Regions from separate parts of the Exiguobacterium sp. s95 genome, predicted to be linked through region 4. Evidence: riboswitches for the same ligand, from Rfam matches in the RefSeq annotation. Region 4 holds a riboswitch; each other region holds the start of a gene.

Region 1 (5,361 bases), on a different contig from region 4:
GCGAGTATCAAAACGGCATTGCTCCCCGGTCCATTCCATCCGAAAATTGAAGTCAACGTGACGAAGCGACTCGATTGGTTGACGTTCAAGTTTTCGATGGACGGGATTTCAGAACAAGAACTGTCGGCGGTCCTCGCGTCACTCGTGACGCAAAAGACATACCACCGTTTACGCTCGGGACAATTGTTGTCGCTTGAAGACCGTGCCTTCACGCAAATCAAACGGCTGTTACAGGAAGTCGAAGCGACGGAACAGACGTTACTTGAAGCGGAATTGACCGTTCCTGCCGTGCCGAACTTGGCCCTGTTGACCCCGGCTGCTTTCTTGACGGTCCACAGTCAACTGAAGGAACGATTGCTCGAGATGAAAGCCGGAAAAACAGAGCGACTGGCGTTACCGGAACCGCTCGCGACACAACTTTTGCCGTATCAGCAAGACGGCGTCCGCTTCTTCAAGAGTCTTGCGGCACACGACTGTCATGGCATCTTAGCGGACGAGATGGGACTCGGCAAAACGATTCAAGCCATCGGTTATATCGAAACGCTCCCGAGTTCACGTGTCTTGATCGTCGCCCCGGCGTCACTCCTCTACAACTGGGCAGCAGAGCTGCACCGCTTTGCCCCGACACGCACCGTTCGTGTGCTCAGCGGGAGTCGTGCGTCGCGCTTACGACAGCTCGAAGACTTGCCGGACGACGTCATTCTCATCATCTCCTACCCGTCGCTCCGGCTCGACATCAAAAATCATCAAACGATCCATTACGATTGTATCTTTTTTGATGAAGCACAACATCTGAAGAATCCACGGTCGCAGACGACGGTCAGCTTAAAACAACTGTGGGCGACGCGGCGGTTTGCCTTGACGGGGACGCCGCTCGAAAACAAGACGCTTGATCTCTGGTCAATCTTTGACGTCGTCTTCCCGGCACTCTTGCCGGACCGGCAACGGTTTCTCGACTGGTCAGCACGGGACGTCCAACAATTCGTCGAACCGTTTTTGCTGCGCCGGACGAAAAAAGATGTTTTGCAACAGTTGCCGGCGAAACAAGTCGTCCATCAGTACACGGAACTGACGGCGGCACAGAAAAAACTCTATGCCGCCCACTTGGCAAAGTTACAGCTCGAGACGTTACAGCATCTCGATCAGTCAAAACCGGAAGAACGGATGAAGTTACTCGCCGGATTGACCCGGCTCCGGCAAATCTGTTGCGATCCCCGGTTGTTCGTCGAAAACTACCGTGGTCGGTCGGCGAAACGGGACCGGTTGCTCGCCTTGATTCAAGAAAAACGGGCAGCAGGCAAACGGATCTTAATTTTTTCACAGTTTACAAAAATGCTCGATTTGATTCGGGACGACCTACATGAGTTGCACCTCCCTCATTTCGAACTGCGCGGGGATACACCGATTGCGGAGCGTCTCGAACGCTGCGACCGTTTTAATGCAGGCGAAGTCGATCTGTTTTTGATTTCACTGAAGGCGGGCGGCACCGGACTGAACCTGGCGACGGCGGATACTGTCATCTTATATGACAGTTGGTGGAATCCGGCTGTCGAACAGCAAGCGGCTGACCGGGCACACCGGATGGGACAAACACAGACGGTCGAAGTCATTAAATTAATCACGAAAGGCACGATCGAAGAAAAAATCATCGAGCTGCAGGAGCGGAAGGCGACACTCGTGACGGACATACTTGAACAACCGGCTTCACTTGCGTTATCGGTCGATGAGATGGTTCAATTGCTTGAATAAGAGGAAGTTCACCGCCTATATTTTTAAGGGAGCTGCTTCGTCCAATGATTTCTTTACATGATGTAAACCGTTGCTGCTCTAAGGAGAACAGGTTTCTTGCTATCGTTTTTTCGCCGGTTGATGTTTAGCTTTTAATGTTACGGGGGTATAACTATCATAGCACCGCATCAGCGAGTTGCTTTTACAACCACATGTTTCTCAATATCAGCGTAATGACCTGGGAGAGAAATGCTAACCACTCACTTCGATCTTCATTTTTATGAAATCAATTTGAAATAGCATTCGATGCACCGTCTTGATCCGGAACGATTCGTTCCACTCCTTTCTTCATTACCTTTTGAGGGCTATACCAAATTCAAGGGGGAAATGAACATGTCAGTAACATTAAAAGTAGAAGAACGCGAAGTACGCCCACGCTCACTTAGAAAGCAATTACGTCATGAAGGAAAAGCTCTTGGTGTCGTGTATGGTTACAAAGTGGAAAGTACACCGATTGCCTTTGACGAAAAAGCATTGATCAAAGTCGTTCGCGAACATGGTGAGAATGCACTTGTTGCACTTCAAATCGGTGGTAAAAAAGTCAACACACTGATCAATAAACTCGATATGGATATCTTCACACCAACAATCAAGCACGTTGAATTCATCGCTGTTAAAATGGATGAAGAAACAGAAGTCGAAACAGATATCGTCCTCGTCGGCGAAGCGGCTGGTGCAAAACTTGGTGGATATCTTTCACAAACACTCTTTAAAGTAACAGTTGCAGCTACACCAGATAAATTACCGGAACGCGTCGAAGTCGATGTGACAAATCTTAACCTCGGTGATTCTCTATCGGTTTCGGATTTGCCGGAAGAAAAAGAATACCGTATCGTTACGGAAGGTGACATTCAAGTCGTTGCCGTCGTCGAATCGACACTTGAAGCGGATCTCGAAGAAGCAGATGCTGAAGAACCAGCTGAAGCGACAGAAGAAGTTTCTACTGAAGAACAAACGAAAGAAAAAGAATAATTTTTCTTACCCTCCCCTCGCGGAGGGTTTTTATCTGTATTGACAACTGTCGGTAGAGTCGGTACAGTAAATAGCGTACACACTATATGCACATCCACTAGGGGAGCCCATTGGCTGAGACGATTCACTTCGGACCCTTTGAACCTGATCTAGTTCATACTAGCGTAGGAAAGTGGAGCGGTAATTCGTTCAATTTTTCTGCATGTTTGCAGATTCAGTGACCGCTCTCTTTCATAGAGGGCGGTCTTTTTGTTTGTCTGGTGGTTGTGCCAAAGGGAGATAGGAACATGAACAGTTGGAAAATGAAAGAAATCATCGTCATGATGATGTTGTCGGTTGCTTGCGGGGTACTCTACTTAGGGTGGTCGACATTGTGGTTACCGATTTCCGCGATCTTCGGACCGGTCGGATCGAACTGGATGTTCGGGATTTGGGTCATCGCGAGTCCGCTTGTCGCCTACATCATTCAAAAGCCCGGGGCAGCACTGATTGCAGAAGTCGTCGCCGCGGCTGTCGAATTATTCACGGGGAGTCACTTCGGATTATCGGCCTTATTGATTGGTTTCGCTCAAGGAATCGGTGCCGAAATCGCTTTTGCCCTCTTCGGATACCGGAAGTTCAACACAATGACGTTAGTTCTATCCGGAATGTTCGCCGCAATCGGTAGTATGGTCTATAGTCTTGTCGTCAATGGTTTCGCCTACTATACGACGACGACACTTCTGTTGACGTTTTCCCTTCAACTCGTCAGCGGTGCATTGCTCGGTGGATTACTTGCGAAAGTCATCGTCGATGCGCTCGTCAAGACAGGGACGTTGAACGGTTATGCGATCGGGCGTAAGCGGCGGAAGCCGGATGCAGCATGATTCATTGTAACGACTTGTCTGTCCGCTATCCGGGGCAACATGACAACGTCCTGCACAAGGTGACGGTGACGCTACACGAAGGGGAAACGACGTTGCTCGTCGGACCGAGCGGCAGTGGGAAAACGACGTTTTTACATGTTCTCGCCGGCTTATTACCTGACGCGATCGAAGCCGATGTCAGCGGCCACTGCAAAACGAATGGGACGGTCGGAATCCTTTTTCAAAATCCGGACGACCAGTTCTGCATGCAGACCGTCGGAGCGGAAGTTGCCTTTAGTCTTGAAAATCGCTCAGTCGACCGCAGTCAGATGGATGACCGGATTGACGCCGTACTGGCACGTGTCGGTCTGGACGTGCCGCTGACGACACCGATTATGCAACTGTCAGGAGGGATGAAACAACGACTCGCCCTCGCCTGCGTCCTAGCGCTTGAGCCGGATATTCTATTGCTTGACGAACCGACGGCGCAACTCGATCCGGCAGGACATCGGGTTTTGATGCAGCTGATTGAGGAACTCCATCACGACCGGACGTTGACGCTCGTTCTGATTGAACATCAGCTTGACCGCTGTGTGACGTTCAGTGACCGGGTGCTCGTCTTCGATCACGGCGGAACGATTTTACGCGATGGTCCGCCGCTTGATGTCTTCGGTCAGTATCGCGATGAACTTGAACGACGCGGCATTGCGACGCCGCTCCTCTACCCGTATGAACTGGAAACCGTGCCCCCCGCTTCTTCCCAGGCGGGGCGGTTACGAAAAGTGACTAACAACCGTCCTCCGGTTCGGCACGACACGACGTTCGCGCTGACGCGCACCGCGTTAGGACGCCGTAAGCAAGTGATTGTCGATAACCTGTCGCTTGCAACACACGCCGGAGAATGGATCATGGTCGTCGGATCGAACGGTGCCGGGAAAAGCACGTTGCTCGAAACACTGGCGAAATTGATTCCGGCGCAAGGCGGTACGGTCCGCTTGTTCGAAAAAGAACTGCGGACATGGAAAAGTCGGAGCTATTACCGACACGTCGGATTCGTCTTTCAACAGCCAGAGCTCCAATTTCTCAAGCAGACGGTCGAAGACGAGCTCGTAATCAGCATGGATGCACCGACGCCGGAGCGGATTGAAACGGCGTTGCAATCCTACCGGTTAACCCATGTCGCCCGTCAGTCGCCCCTCGCCCTGAGCATGGGTCAAAAGCGACGGCTCAGCGTCGCAACGATGTTGTTAGAACCAAAAGACGTCCTGTTGCTCGATGAACCGACGTTCGGTCAAGATGCCGAGACGACAAGTCAACTCATCGAGATGTTCGAGCAGGCGCGATTAAACGGGACGACGCTGATCATGGTGACGCATGACATGGAGCTGGTCCACCAGTATGCCGACCGGGTCCTCGTCCTTGGTGACGGGCGACTTCAGTTCGACGGCACACCGGACACTTTGTTTAAAGACGAGACGTTACTCGAGCATAACCAACTCTCTCGTCCGTTATCGTATTTGTATCAGCAACTCGAGGAGGTGAAACGTCGTGCAGGAAAACGACTCCCCGCTCGCACGTATTAATCCGGCACTCAAGCTCGGTGCCCTCCTGTACGTGATGGTGCTCTTGATTGCGGCACCGACGTTACGCGAAACGATAGCCTTACTTTTACTCGCTGCGGTCGGATTGGGCTGCTCCGGTTGGTCACTGTTGACGCTCGCCAAACGGGTCTCCCCCTACCTCGTCTTGTTCTTGC
Region 2 (5,361 bases), on a different contig from region 4:
TCATCGATGATTTCAAGAATCGTTTTATAGCGTCCGACGGGTCCTGAAAACGCTTCGACAGGCGGTAAGGACGGCACCTCTTTGTCAAGATCCCAATCAGAACAGTCCTGTTTCAAAAAGAAACTCAGTTGCTTCAAGGCATTCGCGACCGGTAATTTTTCATCTAGTTCGGCTTTCTTCGCCAGCGCCTCTTCCCGGGTTCGACCGACGTATGTAACCAATCCAGGAAAGATTTTAATCTGCCGCTCCGGTGACTCACTTTCTTTGATTTGTTTCTGTAGACTTTCCCGGAATGCTTTCGCTTGCTTTACATTCCACGACACCGAATAGACGGCATCCGCGTGCTTTGATGCAAGTGCAATCCCTTGGGCAGATGCACCCGCCTGCATTGCCACCGGCTTCCCTTGAGGACTACGCGGTGTAGACGAAGGACCTTTTACGTTGAAGTAGGTCCCGCTATGATGGATCGGTTGAATCTTTTCAGGATCAATTAACCGGTTGTCCGTCCGGCTCGAAAGGAAATCAGCTCGATCCCAGGATAAAAATAATTTTTCCATTACAGATGCAAATTCATCCGCCTTTTGATACCGTTCGTCCCTTGCAGGGAGCGCATCCATACTATGGTTTAACGCTTCCCAGTCCGTCATCGACGTAACCAGGTTCCAGCCGACACGCCCGTTCGTCACGTGATCAAGGCTTAACAGTTGTCTCGCCGCTGTATACGGATTTGAAAACGTACTCGATATCGTTGAAACTAACCCGATATGGCGGGTTACTTGAGAAATAGCGGTTAAATTGATTACAGGATCGAGCCAAAAGGCCGGTAGTTCAGTTGCGTTTGCAGCAGGAAAAGATTGATTGTCAGCAAAAAATACAGCATCCAGGCAACCCGCTTCCGCTAGTTGAGCCAATCGCTGATAATAACCGCTCTCCCCGATTTCTTCAATCGCAGAATCCGGCATTAACCATGCCGCTTGATGATGGCCACAGCCGTACAATAAAACACCGATGTTTAACTGCTTCGTTTTCGTCATCTTTAGGTCCCTGACTCCTTTCTCCTGAGCGCTGACATCAGTTCATCGTCAATCCGCCATCTACGGTTAGATTTTGACCGGTAATGCCAGAGGCTGCTTCTGACGCTAAAAAGGCGACCAATTGCGCAACCTCTTCCGGCGTCGTCACTCTTTTTAACGGAGTTGATTGGGCAATTAAATCGAATACTTCAGCGGTCGTCACAGCACTGGCATCCGTCACTTTCAACAAGCCGCCGGAGACGACATTCACGTTTATGCCGTACTGTCCTAGCTCTGATGCAAGATTACGCGTAAAGCCGATCAACCCTGCTTTTGCCGTCGTATATTCGTGATAGGGAACTACCGGGTTTTGATACAGATTCGTGCCGATGCTGATGATGGTGCCGTTATTTCGTTCAATGAATTGCGGCAGAACACTTTGCACGACGTGGAACGCTGCTTTCAACGTGCCATCCAACTGTTTTTGATAATCTTCCCATTCCAAATCGATGAATGATTTTTGAGCGCGCGGATCGAACTTAAAATCGACTAATGCATTATTGATTACGACATCGATTTGTCCGTAATGAGCTGTCGCTAACTGCATCAATGTCTCGACGTCTTGTCGCTTCGTGACATCCGCATACAGGGCAATGGCATGTTCTGCACCGAGCTCATTTACGAGTTCCTCTGCCGCATCCTCGCTCTTATAATAATTAATCACAACTTTAAACCCGTTGTTCACCAATACTCTTGCAATCGTCGCGCCAAGTCCCCGACTGCTTCCCGTCACTAACACTGTTCTGTTCACTGTCTTCCACTCCTTCATCGTCTTTTGCAACTTAAATAGCGAAGTCGTAAACAAAAAAAGCGCAACTCTCCAAAAGGAAAGTTGCGCACGTCTAAATAATCACATAACAAAAAACCGACAGACTGGTCTTCGCTTGTTTATTAGAGTCTACACTTCCCTACGCTAGTACGAACTAGTTCAGGTTCAAAGGGTTTGAGTATCTACTCATCTCAGTTTAGTAACACCCCTAGTGATTCTATTCAAGTTACCTTCACTTTAGCGGTCTTAGAAATATCTGTCAATAATGACAGGACAGTTTTGTCGGTGTCTCTTTTGATTACGAACGAAAGCCTTGCCTCCGTCGACCGGAAGCAAGGCTCTTTTGATTGCCATGATTTATTTCTCTGTTATACGCCTTCGTAGGCAAGTTCCATGATGTTCCGAAGTTCCGTCACGAGCGGCATTTTCGGATTCGCTGTCGTACATTGATCCTCGAATGCATCGACTGCCATCTTATCGAGTTTTGCTTCAAAGTCGGCTTTTTTGATGCCTTGGGCTTTGAACGACATTTTGATGTTCAACTGTTGTCCGAGTTCTGTGATCGCTTGGATTAATGATTCGACACCTTGTTCCGTCGTCGCTGCCGGTAGTCCGAGATAACGGGCGATTTCTGCGTACCGTTCATCAGCGATGAATGATTCATATTTCGGGAACGAAGCAAGTTTCGTCGGTTTCGCTGCATTGTAGCGGATGACGTGTGGCATCAGAATTGCATTCGTCCGACCGTGTGGCGTGTGGAACTCCCCACCGATTTTGTGTGCGATCGAATGGTTAATCCCGAGGAAGGCATTGGCAAACGCCATTCCGGCCATCGTTGACGCATTGTGAACTTTTTCGCGTGCTTCGGCATCGTCACCATTCGCATAAGCGCGTGGCAAGTAGTCGAAGATCATCTTGATCGCTTTTAGCGCCAGTCCGTCCGTATAGTCGTTCGCGAGGACGGAGACGAAGGCTTCTGTCGCATGTGTCAAGACGTCCATTCCGGTGTCAGCCGTGATTGATGCCGGGACCGTCATGACGAATTCCGGATCGATGATTGCGACGTCTGGTGTTAATGCATAGTCAGCAATCGGATACTTGACGTTTTTCTCTTTGTCCGTGATGACGGTAAACGGTGTGACTTCAGATCCTGTTCCGGACGTCGTCGGAATCGCGACGAACTTCGCTTTGTTACCGAGCGCCGGGAATTTATAGGCCCGTTTCCGGATATCGAGGAACTTTTGACGTAAGTTCGAGAACGTTTCGTTCGGTTGCTCGTAGAAGAGCCACATGCCTTTCGCTGCATCCATCGCTGATCCGCCACCGAGGGCGATGATCAAGTCCGGTTTGAAGTCGCGCATCGCTTGCGCTCCTGTCTGAACCGTTGCAACCGATGGATCCGGTTCGACTTGGTCGAAGATCCGGTAGCTGACGCCTGCCGGTAAGTTGCGGATGACTTTATCCGCGTAGCCGAACTCGACCATCGCTTGATCGGTGACGATCAACGCACGTGAGACATCTTGAATCGATTTCAAGTATTGGACTGAATTTTTTTCAAAGAAAATCTTTTCCGGTACTTTGAACCACTGCATGTTCACGCGTCGTCTCGCCACCTTCTTGACATTGAGTAGATGTTTCGCCGTTACGTTTTCAGAGACGGAGTTTTTCCCGTAAGAGCCGCAACCGAGTGTCAGTGATGGTGTCAATTCGTTATACAGATCACCAATCCCACCGTGTGCTGACGGGCTGTTGACGAGAATCCGGCAGGCTTTCATCCGCATTCCGAATGTCGTCATCAAGTCGTCATTCGTCGTGTGGATGACTGCCGTATGACCGAGGCCACCGATTTCAAGCATCCGTTCAGCGACATGGAACGCATCTTCCGTTGACTGGACGCTATACGCACCAAGGACAGGGCTTAGTTTTTCGTGTGAGAGTGGTTCTTCTGAGCCGACTTTTTCAAGTTCTGCGACGAGCATGACGGTGTTGCTCGGGACGTCGATGCCGGCTTTTGCTGCGATCCATGTTGCCGGTTTCCCGACGATGTCAGCATTGACGGCACATGTATCGGTTTTGATGACGAGCGCTTCGAGACGTTTTTTCTCATCTGCTGTACAGAAGTAGCAACCGAGTGCTTCCATCTCCGCCCGGACTTCCGCGTAGATTTCCTGATCGATGATGACCGCTTGCTCCGATGCACAAATCATGCCGTTATCAAACGTTTTGGAGAGGACAAGGTCACTGACGGCACGTTTGATTTTCGCTGTTTTTTCGATGTAACACGGGACGTTCCCTGGTCCGACACCGAGTGCCGGTTTTCCTGTTGAATAGGCTGATTTGACCATGCCGGCTCCGCCGGTCGCAAGGACCATCGCGATATCCGTGTGGTTCATCAAGACTTTTGTTGCTTCGAGTGACGGTTGTTCGACCCACTGGATACAGTCACGCGGTGCGCCCGCTTTGACGGCAGCATCACGTAATGTTTTCGCTGCTTCGAGTGAGCAGTTTTGCGCTGACGGGTGGAAGGCGAAGATGATCGGGTTTCGTGTTTTAATCGCGATCAACGCTTTGAACATCGTCGTTGATGTCGGATTCGTCACAGGTGTGACGCCACAGACGACACCGACCGGTTCTGCGATATATGTTAGTCCGTTTTGAACATCTTCTTCTAAGATGCCGACCGTTTTTTCTTCACGGAGACTGTTATAGATATATTCTGTCGCAAACATATTTTTAATCATTTTATCTTCAAAGACACCACGTCCTGTTTCTTCTACGGCGAGTCGTGCCAGTTCAACGTGACGTTCGAGACCGGCAAGCGCCATGTCACGGACGATCGTATCGATTTTCTCTTGATCAAATGTTAATAATTCTTGTAATGCGGTTTGACCTTTTGCGACGATTTTATTGATTGTTTGTTCGACAGGTGATACGTCTTGTTTGATTTTTTCTTTGACAGCCATGTTTGGTTTCCTCCCTATTTTGGAACGAATCTGAGTCTGCATTTCCTTACTAGATGTTAGGAATGCCAAGCTGATATTCAATAGTTTGTGCTTTCCTTCACAAATCAATCATACCGCCTTTTTGATGATTTGTGCATGACCATCCTGTGAACTATTTCACATCATTGAAAACGTTCTCATTCTCAAAAGGTGTTGTCGGACAAGGCATCCTTTTTGAATCCCTCGCCTGTGACTTTTCTCACAGGACCTGTTTTCTTTGCTTGTCTGACGGACGAAACATCGTGTAATCTATTAAAAGATACATATTTATTTGTTTTGAAGGAGGAAGTTTCATGACAATCGTCAACCAAATGCTTGCGTTCAACGAACAATTCGTCGAAGAAAAACAATACGAACAATTCATCTCGGATAAATTCCCCGATAAAAAGGTCGTGATCTTAACGTGTATGGATGCCCGCTTGACGGAACTCCTCCCGCACGCGCTCGGTCTAAAAAACGGCGATGCGAAGATCATTAAAAATGCAGGGGCCGTTCTGTCACACCCATTCGGTTCCGT
Region 3 (5,361 bases), on a different contig from region 4:
TCCTTTTGTCGTCGTGCCACCTTCTTTATACGGTGTCCCAATCAGTGACGTGGCGAGTTTTGCGATTGCAAGTTTCTTTTTCGCAAGTGCTTTTTCGGACAATGGTTTTTTCGTCTCGACTTTTGTTGGTGTTGCGGCAGACGTGACGACTGGACTGACGGATGCCGTTACAAGTAAGGCAGTCAGTGGGATGGCATAATACGGTTTCATGGGAGAACTCCTTTTTAAGTTAGGGTGAACAGCTAACTTCAGCGTATCATGTGAATTTACAGATAAAGCAACAAGTTGGCGACGATTTCCTAACAGTCTTGTAAGGTTCGGGCTGAGACAATACTTTTTTGACGATAGAAGGCACAAAAAAAAGATTCCCTTCACATTGCGTCCGAGGAAACAAGTGAAGTGAGAATCTTTTCGTTCCAGTTCGTTTATGATACGCGTCGGTCGAGTCGGAAGCTGATTGCAGTCAACAACGCGGCAAGCAAAGCGACAAGTCCGCCGACGAGCGCCGTATTCATCATCGGTCCGCTCGCGTAAACGAGTCCACCGAGCGCGGAGCCGAAAGCGATCCCGACGTTACTTGCGACCGGCATCAAGGACGCAGCGAGTCCTTTTGCTTCCGGGTTGAACTTTTCCGCCAAGTCAATCAGATAGATTTGTGTCGATGTCGTCAATAAAATCGACATCAGTGACATCAAAGCGATATTAATCAGTCCGAGCGTGACGGATGACGTCGTGACATATAAGGCCGCCAAGACGAACGCTTGCACGACGAACACAAACCGTAACCGACCGATCGGATTATGACTGGCGATTTTCCCGGCCAGAATGTTACTGAAAATCGAGACGACGCCGTACGCGAGGAGGATTGGACTGATCCAGGCCCGCGGCAGCTCGAGTTCAAGTTCGAGAATCGGCACGAGGTACGTGTAGACGACATAGGTCGCACCAAATCCGAACGACGGGATGAAGAAGGCAATCATGATACGTGGGTTCGCGAGCAGGCGCAGTTGATCCTTAACGGAACTTGTCGCCGTCGCCTGTTGCCGTGGAACGACTTTGAAAACGGCGAAAAAAGCAATCAGTCCGAGAGCTGTCGTCAGCCAAAACGTCGCTTCAAAACCGGCATGTTGCCCGATGAACGTGCCGATCGGGACGCCGAAGACGTTCGCGAGCGTGAAGCCGCCGAAGATGAACGACACGGCGACACCGCGTTTCGCGACCGGGACACTGTCACTCGCGACGACCATCGCAAGCGAAATCAAGACACCGGTCAGGACGGCCGTGACGATCCGTGTTGCGAGCAGTAGCGAGTAGGTGTCGGCGATGCTGCTGCAAAAGTTCAAGACGACCCAAACAAAGATCAGGCTGAGCATCAATTTGCGACGTTCGAAGCGTCCCGTGATCGACATCGTGAACGGTGTCCCGATCGCGAAGGCAATCGCAAAGGCGGAGACGAGTGTGCCGGCTTTCGCAATCGTAATTCCGAGGGCCGAAGCGATTTCTGATAAAATCCCGACAATGACGAATTCGCTTGTGCCTAAGACGAACGTCAGTAAGGAGAGGGTGGCGATTAAAAGCCAGTCCGTTTTACTTAAACGGGTAGTAGATGACATATCAATTCCTCAATTCTAGCGCTAAGCAGCGCGAAACTATCGTTTTTCAGAATAGCATGATTCGTGTGTCAGGTGAACGGGAATCGGATGGAAACGGAAAAGAAGAATTATTTTGAATAGCATGTCAATTTTCTTCAGGTGAGACTACGCTATAATGAAGGAGAGCGAAGCGAACCGAACTAAAAATCGAAAGGTAGTGAGAAAAATGCAAGCGACAATTACATGGAATCACAAGATGGGCTTTAGTGGAGTGACGGAGTCCGGACACCAACTGGCAATGGATGCAGCACCTGAAAATAACGGGGAGAACGGAGCACCACGACCAACTGAATTGTTGTTACACGCCGTCGCCGGCTGTACGGGAATGGACATCGTCTCCATTTTAGAAAAAATGCGTTTACCGTTAACCTCGTTTGAGATGGACATTGAGGGAGAACGGGCGACGGAACACCCGCGCCGCTTTACGACGATTTCGATTCATTATCGTCTCGAAGGCGACTTACCGGATGATAAAGTCCGCCGGGCCGTGTCGTTATCAAAAGATAAATACTGTTCTGTCTCGAAATCGCTGAATGCTGAAATTGAAGTCTATTATTCAATCAATGGCGTCCGAAACGAGGAACCGCTTTGAAACCGATTTACGTGCTTTTAACGGCTTGCTTTTTGACGGCATGCGCGAGTGAACCAGCAACAGAACCGAAGACGAAACCGGAACCGAAGACGAGTCAGCAACAGCCGGTCGCTGACGAACCGACGGCTGCCGACCAGGCGGAGCAAGACATCAAACGTCAGCTCGCCAAACTCTCGACTGCTGAAAAGGTCGATCAATTGCTGTATATCGGGATCAGTGGGACGACGTTATCGGACGCGGACCGAAGTCTGTTAAACGATCACGCGATAGGCGGTGTCCTGTTACTCGGAGGCAATATCACGTCAGACGCCCAGCTGAAAACCTTGACGGCAGCAATCAAGGACGCACAAGACGACGAAGCGCTCGCGTTCCTCGGCTTCGATGAAGAAGGAGGACGTGTCAGTCGTGTCCCGGATCAAACGTTTCATTTACCTCCGAGTCTGACGCTCGGTCAGAAAAACGATCCGGCATTGATGCAAAAGACCGGACAGGCGCTTGGTGCGATGTCACGGTTTTATGGATTTAATATGGATTTCGCCCCGGTTCTTGATGTCAACAGCAATCCGGCGAACCCGATCATCGGTGACCGGGCACTCAGTGCTGAGCCGGATGATGTCGCCCGGCTCGGTGTCCCGTTAATGCTGGGAATCAAGTCGGAAGATGTCGTGCCGGTCATCAAACATTTTCCCGGACACGGGGATACGACCGTCGATTCGCATGTCGGCTTACCGACCGTGACGAAGACGAAAGCGCAACTCGAGCAACTGGAACTCGTCCCGTTCAAAGCGGCAATCGATGCCGGAGCGGAAATGGTGATGGTCGCACACATTTTATTCCCGGCGCTCGACCCAGACAATCCGTCGTCGTTATCAGAGCCGGTCATGCAACAACTGTTGCGTGAAGAGTTGAAGTTCGATGGCGTCATCGTGACGGACGACCTCGTAATGGGTGCGATCACGAAACAATATGGTCTCGCCCAAGCTTCGCGTCTCGCCCTCGAACGTGGTGCCGACATGGCGATGTTCTCGCAAGCCGGTGCTTACACGGATGTTCATGCGGCAATTATGCAGGGGATCAAGGACAAGTCACTATCACGGGCTGACCTCGACGCGAAAGTGACACGTGTCTTACGTCTGAAACAAACGTATGATTTAGCAGACACGAAGCTGATTCCAACGCGTGAACAATTGACGGAACAGGTCAAAACGGTCACGGATCGGCTGAACTGACAAGTCAGACTAGAAATCAAGCGAGCGGTCATGGTAGACTACGAATGAACCAACCAACACTAAATAGTTCTACACTAGGGGAGTCTCGCAGCAGACTGAGACGGAAATATCCGGACCCTTTGAACCTGATCTAGTTCGTACTAGCGGAGGGAAGTGGCTTCTGATTATCATCCTGTCTCAGGTCTTACCTGGACATTTTTCGGACCACTCCATCATGTTCATGGGGTGGTCCTTTTTGTGTAGCAAGGAGGAGAAGGTATGCGTCCGAAGTTACATATTGTGACGACCGGGACAAAAGAGCTGACACATCTTCTAGAAGTCTTGCCGGCTGTTGTGCCTTATGCCGACATGATTCATATCCGGGAACCGGGTTGGTCGGCGGACCGACTCGTCCAATTGATCGAGGCGCTAGTATGCGCCGGTGTTCCACGTGAAAAACTAATCGTCCATGACCGGCTTGATGTCGCCCTCGTAACGAAGGCAAGTGTCCAGTTGACATCACGCAGTATTCCCGTCGCTGTCGTGCGGCGTCAATTCAGCGAGCTACAGATCGGCCGATCAATTCACTCCTTGACGGAAGCGCTTGAGACGGGCAGCGACTTCGTCATGTATGGTCATGTCTTTGCGACGGCGTCAAAACAGGACGTCGCCCCGCGCGGACTAGCGGCACTCGCGCAAATCGTCACGTTTTCAAAAGTCCCCGTCATCGCGATTGGCGGGATTCAGCCGGAGAATGTCGCGGGTGTCCTCGCGACCGGCGTTGCTGGCATCGCTGTGATGTCAGGGATTCTCGGTCAGGCAAATCCGGTCGAAGCAGTCCTAGCGTATCGCGAGGTGCTTGATCAATGAAAGCAACAGAGACGTTAATCGTCGGCGCAGGCGTAATCGGTTTGACACTCGCCTACGAATTGCTCAAACGAGGACAAGCGGTACGCGTGCTTGAGCAAAGCCGGTGTGGCGAAGGAACGACGCGAGCGGCAGCCGGCATGCTTGCGACGGATCATGAACTGATCCCTGCCTTACATCAACTGGCGGCAGCGAGTCGACAGCTTTATCCCGACCTCGTCCGTGAGCTGTTTAATGAGACCGGCATTGATAGTGGCTATAAAGAAAATCCCTTTCGGTTGATTCGGGGCCATGAGGAAATTCAATTTGCATCCGTCGGTCAAATCGATCCCGTCCAGTTGACGCGTTCGCTCCGTCACGCGATTAAAGTCCGCGGAGGTGTGATTGAAGAACAGACAACGGTCACGGGACTGCTCCGGGCAGGGGCGACCGTCGTCGGCGTTGCGACGAGTAACGGTAAGCGCGAAGCCAGTAACGTCGTGGTCGCAAGCGGTCGGGGATCAGAAGCGTTACTCGCGACGAGTGGTGTCGAGATCGCGACGGTACCGGTCAAAGGCGAATGCCTCGCCGTCCGGCTTCCGGGGCATGTCTTGACCGAGACGTTGTTTAGCGACGACGTGTACCTCGTCCCGAAGTTTGACGGACGGATCATCATCGGGGCGACGGAACGGATCGGTGACGAGACGACAGGGGTCAGCGTCAGCGGGATTGAACATCTCCTGCAGGCGGCGGCGCGACTGTTCCCGGCAATCAGAGAAGCGGAAATCGTGGACATCTGGTCCGGGATTCGTCCACAAACAGCGGACGGATTGCCTTATCTCGGGCAGGTCCCGGGAGTCGGGCACCTATTCGTCGCGACCGGCCATCATCGGCACGGGATATTACTCGCCCCGATCACGGCGTCCGTCCTGGCAGACGAGGTAACGGGAATCACGCCGAAATATGAGCTTCGTCCGTTTTCATTACATGAATCGAGGAGGAACACGAATGCAACTCACTATTAATGGTCAACCGTATACGCTTGACGGATCGATTTCGACAA
Region 4 (5,361 bases):
GTCGTGGCGTTCCTACGGTTAGTTTTACTTGTCGCTTGCCGTCTGTAATGAAATCAACCGGTCCCGTTACGACGAGAGTCGTCCCGAGCCGTCCAGCAAACTCATGGACGACTTGAAAATCTAATGTCTCTCCGGAAGCGACATCGACTCCTTTTGAACGTCCGACTTGACCGATGAGCGTCTTGATTTCAGAGACGTTCCCCTTAATGACCGTAAAATGAATTGCTTCGAGTAACTCTTTCGTGAATTGTGTCCGAAGTGTCGTCGCCCCCATTCCGACTGGATCTAAAATAATCGGTTTCTTCAATCGGTTAGCCGTTTGACCTGCCAACAATTGCGACGCTCGTGAAGCTGCGTTCAATGTCCCGATATTGATAACGACAGCATCTGCATGTCCAACCATTTCCTCGACTTCTAGGATATCTTCCGCCATGACAGGTGAACCCCCGAGCGCAAGGGTCATATTGGCACACTCATTAATCGTGACCGCATTCGTTAAATGATGAATTAATGGTTTTTTATCATGAATGGTTGTAAGCATCCGTTTCCCTCCAAATGTCATAAAAGTGATGTGTCGGTCCGATTCCGTTCCCTAAGGCAAATCCATGCCGGATTGCTTCAGTTACGTACCGTTTAGCATAAATCACGCTATCCTTCAGGGAATCTCCCAGCGCAAGACGTGCCGCAATCGCGGAAGACAATGTACATCCAGTACCATGTGTATGCTGGCGTTTTAATCGTGCCTCCTGAAACAGATGATGCCTCCCTTCCGTGTATAAAATATCCGAGGCATCCGTACTTTCAAGATGACCGCCTTTTAACAGGATAGCGATGTCTCGTTTTTGTGCGAATTCCGTCGTCGCCAGCTTCATTTCATCAATTGTCGAAATCGCTTGCCCTAACATGCGTTCCATTTCCGGAATATTCGGGGTCGTCAAGGTTGCAAGCGGCATCAAATGCTCCATTAATGCTTGTTCAGCATATTTCCTTAACAGCGCATGCCCCCCTTTTGCGACCATCACGGGGTCTAAGACGACTGGTCCCTGATAATGTTTCAAACATTTGGCAATGACTTGAATCGTTTTTTCATTCGAGACCATCCCAATTTTAACGGCATCTACACGAATATCGCTAAAAATCGAGTTCAACTGGGCTTCGACAAGCGTTGGTGATACATCTTCAACTGCTTGTACGCCTAACGTATTTTGCGCTGTGATAGCAGTAATTACACTCATACCGTAAACCCCAAGAGCAGAAAAAGTTTTTAAGTCGGCTTGAATTCCAGCTCCACCACTAGAGTCTGATCCAGCAATCGTCAGTACATGTTTCATCGATAGACCTCACTTTCTATGAGAGCACAAGGAGAAAGCGGAACGAAAAAAAGCGCCGTCCGCTGTAAAAAAGCAGACGACGCCATGAAAAACCAACGAGTGTGGTCACTTATTCATGTCTTCAATCTCAACTTTCCTACGCTGGTATTATCCAGATCAGGTGATAGGGTCGAAAACAGAATGGTTTTCCTCTCAGCCAGATTCCTCCAGCTCCCCTAGTTGCTCATGATTTAAATTTCTCTTTCACTGTAGCATAGCGCCATAAAAAAAACGAGCCGAAGCTCGTTTTTATAAGTATGCTAATGGATTAACTGTGTTAGCTGGTCCTGTCGCACTGTATTGGTAACCACCAATATGCAATTCAAAATGAAGATGTGCGCCCGTCGAGTTTCCCGTATTTCCGAGCGTACCGATTTGTTGCCCTTGCGAGACCGTTTGTCCAGCATGAACTGATAATGAATTCATATGCGCGTAAACTGTTGTATACACTTTCCCATTCAAGAAATGTGAAATCATCACGTGATTTCCGTACGGTCCACCGCTTCCTGCTGTGATGACCGTTCCTGAAGCTGCTGCGACGATTGATGATCCGACTGACCCTCTAAAGTCGACACCATTATGGAAAGTATACCCATTCGCACCACTCGCTGGTCCGAATCCTTGTGAAACACTTCCTGACGCAGGGCGAACGAACTGCGCCGAACCACTCGGAACACTAGCGACTGGCGTAGCACTTACGACCTTCTTAGACGTCCCGGCGTTGTTTTTTTCCGCCGCCTCCGCCGCCTTTTCCGCTGCCGCTTTTTCAGCTGCTGCCTTTTCCGCTGCTGCTTTAGCTGCTGCCTTTGCTGCCGCAATCGCACGTTCTTGCGCTTCTAATGTCGCTTGAAGTTCTTTCGCATTCAGAAGTTTTGTCGTAAATTTTGTTTTACCTTGACGTAATTTTTTTAAGGTTGCACTACGTGCTTTCATTTGCTGTTTGAGTTCCTTTTTTTGAACCAAAAGGGCTTCTTTTTCTTTCACTCGCTCTTCCTTTTTATCCACAAGCGTCGCTTTAGCATCAGCTAATTTTTTTTGCGTTTCAAGGTAAGCAGAAATCATCTTGTCATCTTGTTCAGCAATTTTTTTCCCTGCCATCACACGACTAAAGAGATCGCCAAGATCTTTCGAACCAAAAATGACTTCTTCCCATTTAATCGAATTCCCATCATTTTCTTGAAGCACACGAAGACGGTCTCCTAACAGCTCTTCCTGGCGTTTTAACATTTCTTCATAATGGATAATGTCTGCCTCAAGCTCTTCAATTCGTTCATTCAACTGACGAATCTGTTTATTTTTTTCTGAGACACGAAAAATATTTTCATTGATTGCTGCATCAATCGCATTGATTTGACGTTGCTCTTTTGAAATTTTAGATTCTTGTTTTTTGATTGATTTTTCTAGTTTACGTTGTTCAGCTGCATTATCTGCTTTCTTTTCTTTGATTGTAGCCGCTTGAGTGATTGGGGTGTTCGTCAATAATAACGTCCCTAATAGTACGGTAGAAAATAACTTTTTTAGCATATGTGAGTTCCTCGCTTATGTATGAATTCGATTTTTGAAGTCCTGTTCCGTAGTGAAACTATCTGAAATTGATTATAGCACCGTAATAGTTTCAGAAAAATTTCATTTACATTTCAAATGAAAACGTTATTTTGTAATATAACAACTAATTATTCAAACTGTATAAAAAAGAACCTCTACAATGTAGAGGTTCTTTTACGATTTTATAACATTGACATAGGATTAACACTATTTGCAGGGCCTGTTCCGCTGTAGATATACCCACCGACATGAATTTCGAAGTGTAGGTGTGGTCCAGTCGAGTTACCCGTGCTACCAAGTGCACCGATTTGTTGTCCCTGGCTGACACGTTGTCCTGCACGCGCATTCAATGAACTCATGTGCGCGTAAACCGTCGTATACGTTTTTCCGTTCAATTGGTGAGCAATCATGATGTGATTTCCGTAAGGACCACTACTAGAAGCCGTAATGACAGTTCCTGTTGCTGCTGCGACAATTGGTGTTCCAACCGGTGCACCAAAGTCGATTCCATTATGGAATCCATACCCATTTTCACCACTTGCTGAGCCGTATCCTTGTGTAGTCGCACCACTTGTCGGATGAATGAACAATGCTGAAGATGCAGCTGGAGCCGGAGCTGGATTCGGTGCTACTGGTGCTGGTTTTGGTGTTACAGGCGCTGGTGTCGGCGTTGATTGTTTTGTTGAATTCGTTGTTGCTTTTTGACGCGCTGCTTGTTTTGCAGCTTGCTCGGCTGCCGCTTTTTCTGCTGCAGCTTGCTCAACTGCTGCCTTTTCTGCCGCTGCCTGATCGGCTGCTGCTTGTGCTGCTTGAGCTTCAGCACGGGCTTTTGCTTCTCGTGCTTCTTGTGCTTTGCGCTCTTTTTCAATCCGTGCTTCACGTTCACGTGCCGCTTTTTCTGCCGCGATTGCTTTTTCTTGCGCAATCAAGATTTGTTGAACTTCTTTCGCGTCCATCAACTGTGTCTCAAATTTCTTTTTTTGCTTCTTAAGTTCTTTAATGCGTTTGTTTCGTTCACTGATTTGTTGTTCGAGCTCTGCCTGTTGACGCTTTAATTCTTTTTTCTCTGTCACAAGCTTTGCTTTTTTATCTTTAAGTTCTGCTTGGGCATTCGCTAATTTCTTTTGCGTGTTCTGGTAATCCGTAATCATCTTATCATCTTGTTGTGAGATGGATTTCCCCGCTAGCACACGGCTGACGAGATCTCCGACATCTTTCGAACCAAAGATGACTTCTTCCCATTTAATCGAATTACCATCATTTTCTTGCATGACACGTAAACGATCGCCGAGCAATTCTTCTTGACGTTTCAGCTTGGCTTTATATTTTTCGATTTGCTTACCAAGTTCGACGATTTCAGCTTCTGTCGCCTTGATTTGACGATCTTTTGCTTCGACGGCAAACATTTTTTCATTCAATGCTTCGTCTAAACGATTCACTTCTTGTTGTGTCTTCGAAATTTTCTCACCTTCGTGATTCACAGAAGACTCAAGATTTTTTTGTGTATTTTGGTTTTCTTGTTGCTTTTGTTCGTTTTTAGCTTTTTGTTCACTTAAATCATCTGCTGATGCAAAATAAGGAGTTGATGAAAGGACAAGTGCGGAAACGATGAGCGACGTAAACGTTTTTTTCATGTAGTATTCCCTCTTTTTCTCTATAATTTTATTGTAGTCAAAAGTATGCTTTATTTAAATTTCATTTTAATGTTTAAATTTTATAAGAACGTTTTTGATTATAGCATTCATTTTGCCTCTATTATATTTCAGTGAGATTTCATTTTGTATAAGTTTATTGGTTAATTATGTAATACGATGAAGCTCCTTTAGTGAAAATACCTGCGCGTTGCACCTTGAGGGAAGTTTTGGCACACTAGTGGTGTAAGGGAGGAATTATAGTGAAACTTGATCATACTGGAATTGCCGTCCGTGATATGCAAGAAGCCATTACTTTTTATACAACAATTTTAGGAGGGAAATTAGTCCGTGAATATTCAAACCCCGCTCCAGGCGTGGCATCGAATATCGCTGTCATTGAATTTGAAGATGCACACATTGAACTACTGACACCAACAAGCGCTGACAGCCCAATCGCTCGTTTCTTAAAACAACGTGGTAAAGGGGTACATCACATCGCTTACCGCGTTGACGATTTAGATCAAGCGATTCTCGATGCAAAAGAACAGGGACTTACGTTCCTCGAAGATACGTACCGGTCAACGCCTTTTGGCCGTCGTTTGATTTACATGAATCCGAGGCATTCACATGGGGTCATCACTGAGCTTTGCGATTACCCAAACGCTTAACGCAAAAACAAATCCCCTACACGACCTGTGAAGGGGATTTGTTTTGCATGAACTTATGCGAGCTTCGCTAACATTTCACGGTTGAACGCCGGAATATCATCTGGTTGACGACTCGAGACGAAGTTATCATCGACGACGACTTCA

The links. Region 4 has a riboswitch for thiamine pyrophosphate ahead of thiD (bifunctional hydroxymethylpyrimidine kinase/phosphomethylpyrimidine kinase). Riboswitches for the same ligand answer to the same signal wherever they lie in the genome.
Region 1: linked by a shared signal. The riboswitch ahead of KNP99_RS02600 (ECF transporter S component) and the one ahead of thiD (bifunctional hydroxymethylpyrimidine kinase/phosphomethylpyrimidine kinase) in region 4 are both predicted to bind thiamine pyrophosphate.
Region 2: linked by a shared signal. The riboswitch ahead of KNP99_RS00865 (3-oxoacyl-ACP reductase) and the one ahead of thiD (bifunctional hydroxymethylpyrimidine kinase/phosphomethylpyrimidine kinase) in region 4 are both predicted to bind thiamine pyrophosphate.
Region 3: linked by a shared signal. The riboswitch ahead of KNP99_RS00740 (thiamine phosphate synthase) and the one ahead of thiD (bifunctional hydroxymethylpyrimidine kinase/phosphomethylpyrimidine kinase) in region 4 are both predicted to bind thiamine pyrophosphate.

What each region holds. Positions count from the first base shown of each region.
Region 1 covers NZ_JACSMM010000001.1:445,720-451,080, reverse strand. Annotated here, with positions in the region: gene KNP99_RS02610 (DEAD/DEAH box helicase) at 1-1,749, shown strand, start outside; gene KNP99_RS02605 (50S ribosomal protein L25/general stress protein Ctc) at 2,122-2,760, shown strand; TPP riboswitch at 2,850-2,948, shown strand; gene KNP99_RS02600 (ECF transporter S component) at 3,048-3,626, shown strand; gene KNP99_RS02595 (ABC transporter ATP-binding protein) at 3,623-5,188, shown strand; gene KNP99_RS02590 (energy-coupling factor transporter transmembrane component T family protein) at 5,154-5,361, shown strand, end outside.
Region 2 covers NZ_JACSMM010000001.1:165,140-170,500, reverse strand. Annotated here, with positions in the region: gene KNP99_RS00870 (LLM class flavin-dependent oxidoreductase) at 1-1,034, opposite strand, end outside; gene KNP99_RS00865 (3-oxoacyl-ACP reductase) at 1,072-1,824, opposite strand; TPP riboswitch at 1,962-2,062, opposite strand; gene adhE (bifunctional acetaldehyde-CoA/alcohol dehydrogenase) at 2,211-4,805, opposite strand; gene KNP99_RS00855 (beta-class carbonic anhydrase) at 5,138-5,361, shown strand, end outside.
Region 3 covers NZ_JACSMM010000001.1:140,420-145,780, forward strand. Annotated here, with positions in the region: gene KNP99_RS00720 (C40 family peptidase) at 1-210, opposite strand, end outside; gene KNP99_RS00725 (MFS transporter) at 426-1,613, opposite strand; gene KNP99_RS00730 (OsmC family protein) at 1,819-2,244, shown strand; gene nagZ (beta-N-acetylhexosaminidase) at 2,241-3,473, shown strand; TPP riboswitch at 3,540-3,642, shown strand; gene KNP99_RS00740 (thiamine phosphate synthase) at 3,732-4,322, shown strand; gene KNP99_RS00745 (NAD(P)/FAD-dependent oxidoreductase) at 4,319-5,323, shown strand; gene thiS (sulfur carrier protein ThiS) at 5,307-5,361, shown strand, end outside.
Region 4 covers NZ_JACSMM010000006.1:101,382-106,742, reverse strand. Annotated here, with positions in the region: gene thiM (hydroxyethylthiazole kinase) at 1-541, opposite strand, end outside; gene thiD (bifunctional hydroxymethylpyrimidine kinase/phosphomethylpyrimidine kinase) at 522-1,331, opposite strand; TPP riboswitch at 1,448-1,558, opposite strand; gene KNP99_RS11045 (murein hydrolase activator EnvC family protein) at 1,620-2,894, opposite strand; gene KNP99_RS11040 (murein hydrolase activator EnvC family protein) at 3,098-4,549, opposite strand; gene KNP99_RS11035 (VOC family protein) at 4,810-5,217, shown strand; gene KNP99_RS11030 (type 1 glutamine amidotransferase domain-containing protein) at 5,271-5,361, opposite strand, start outside.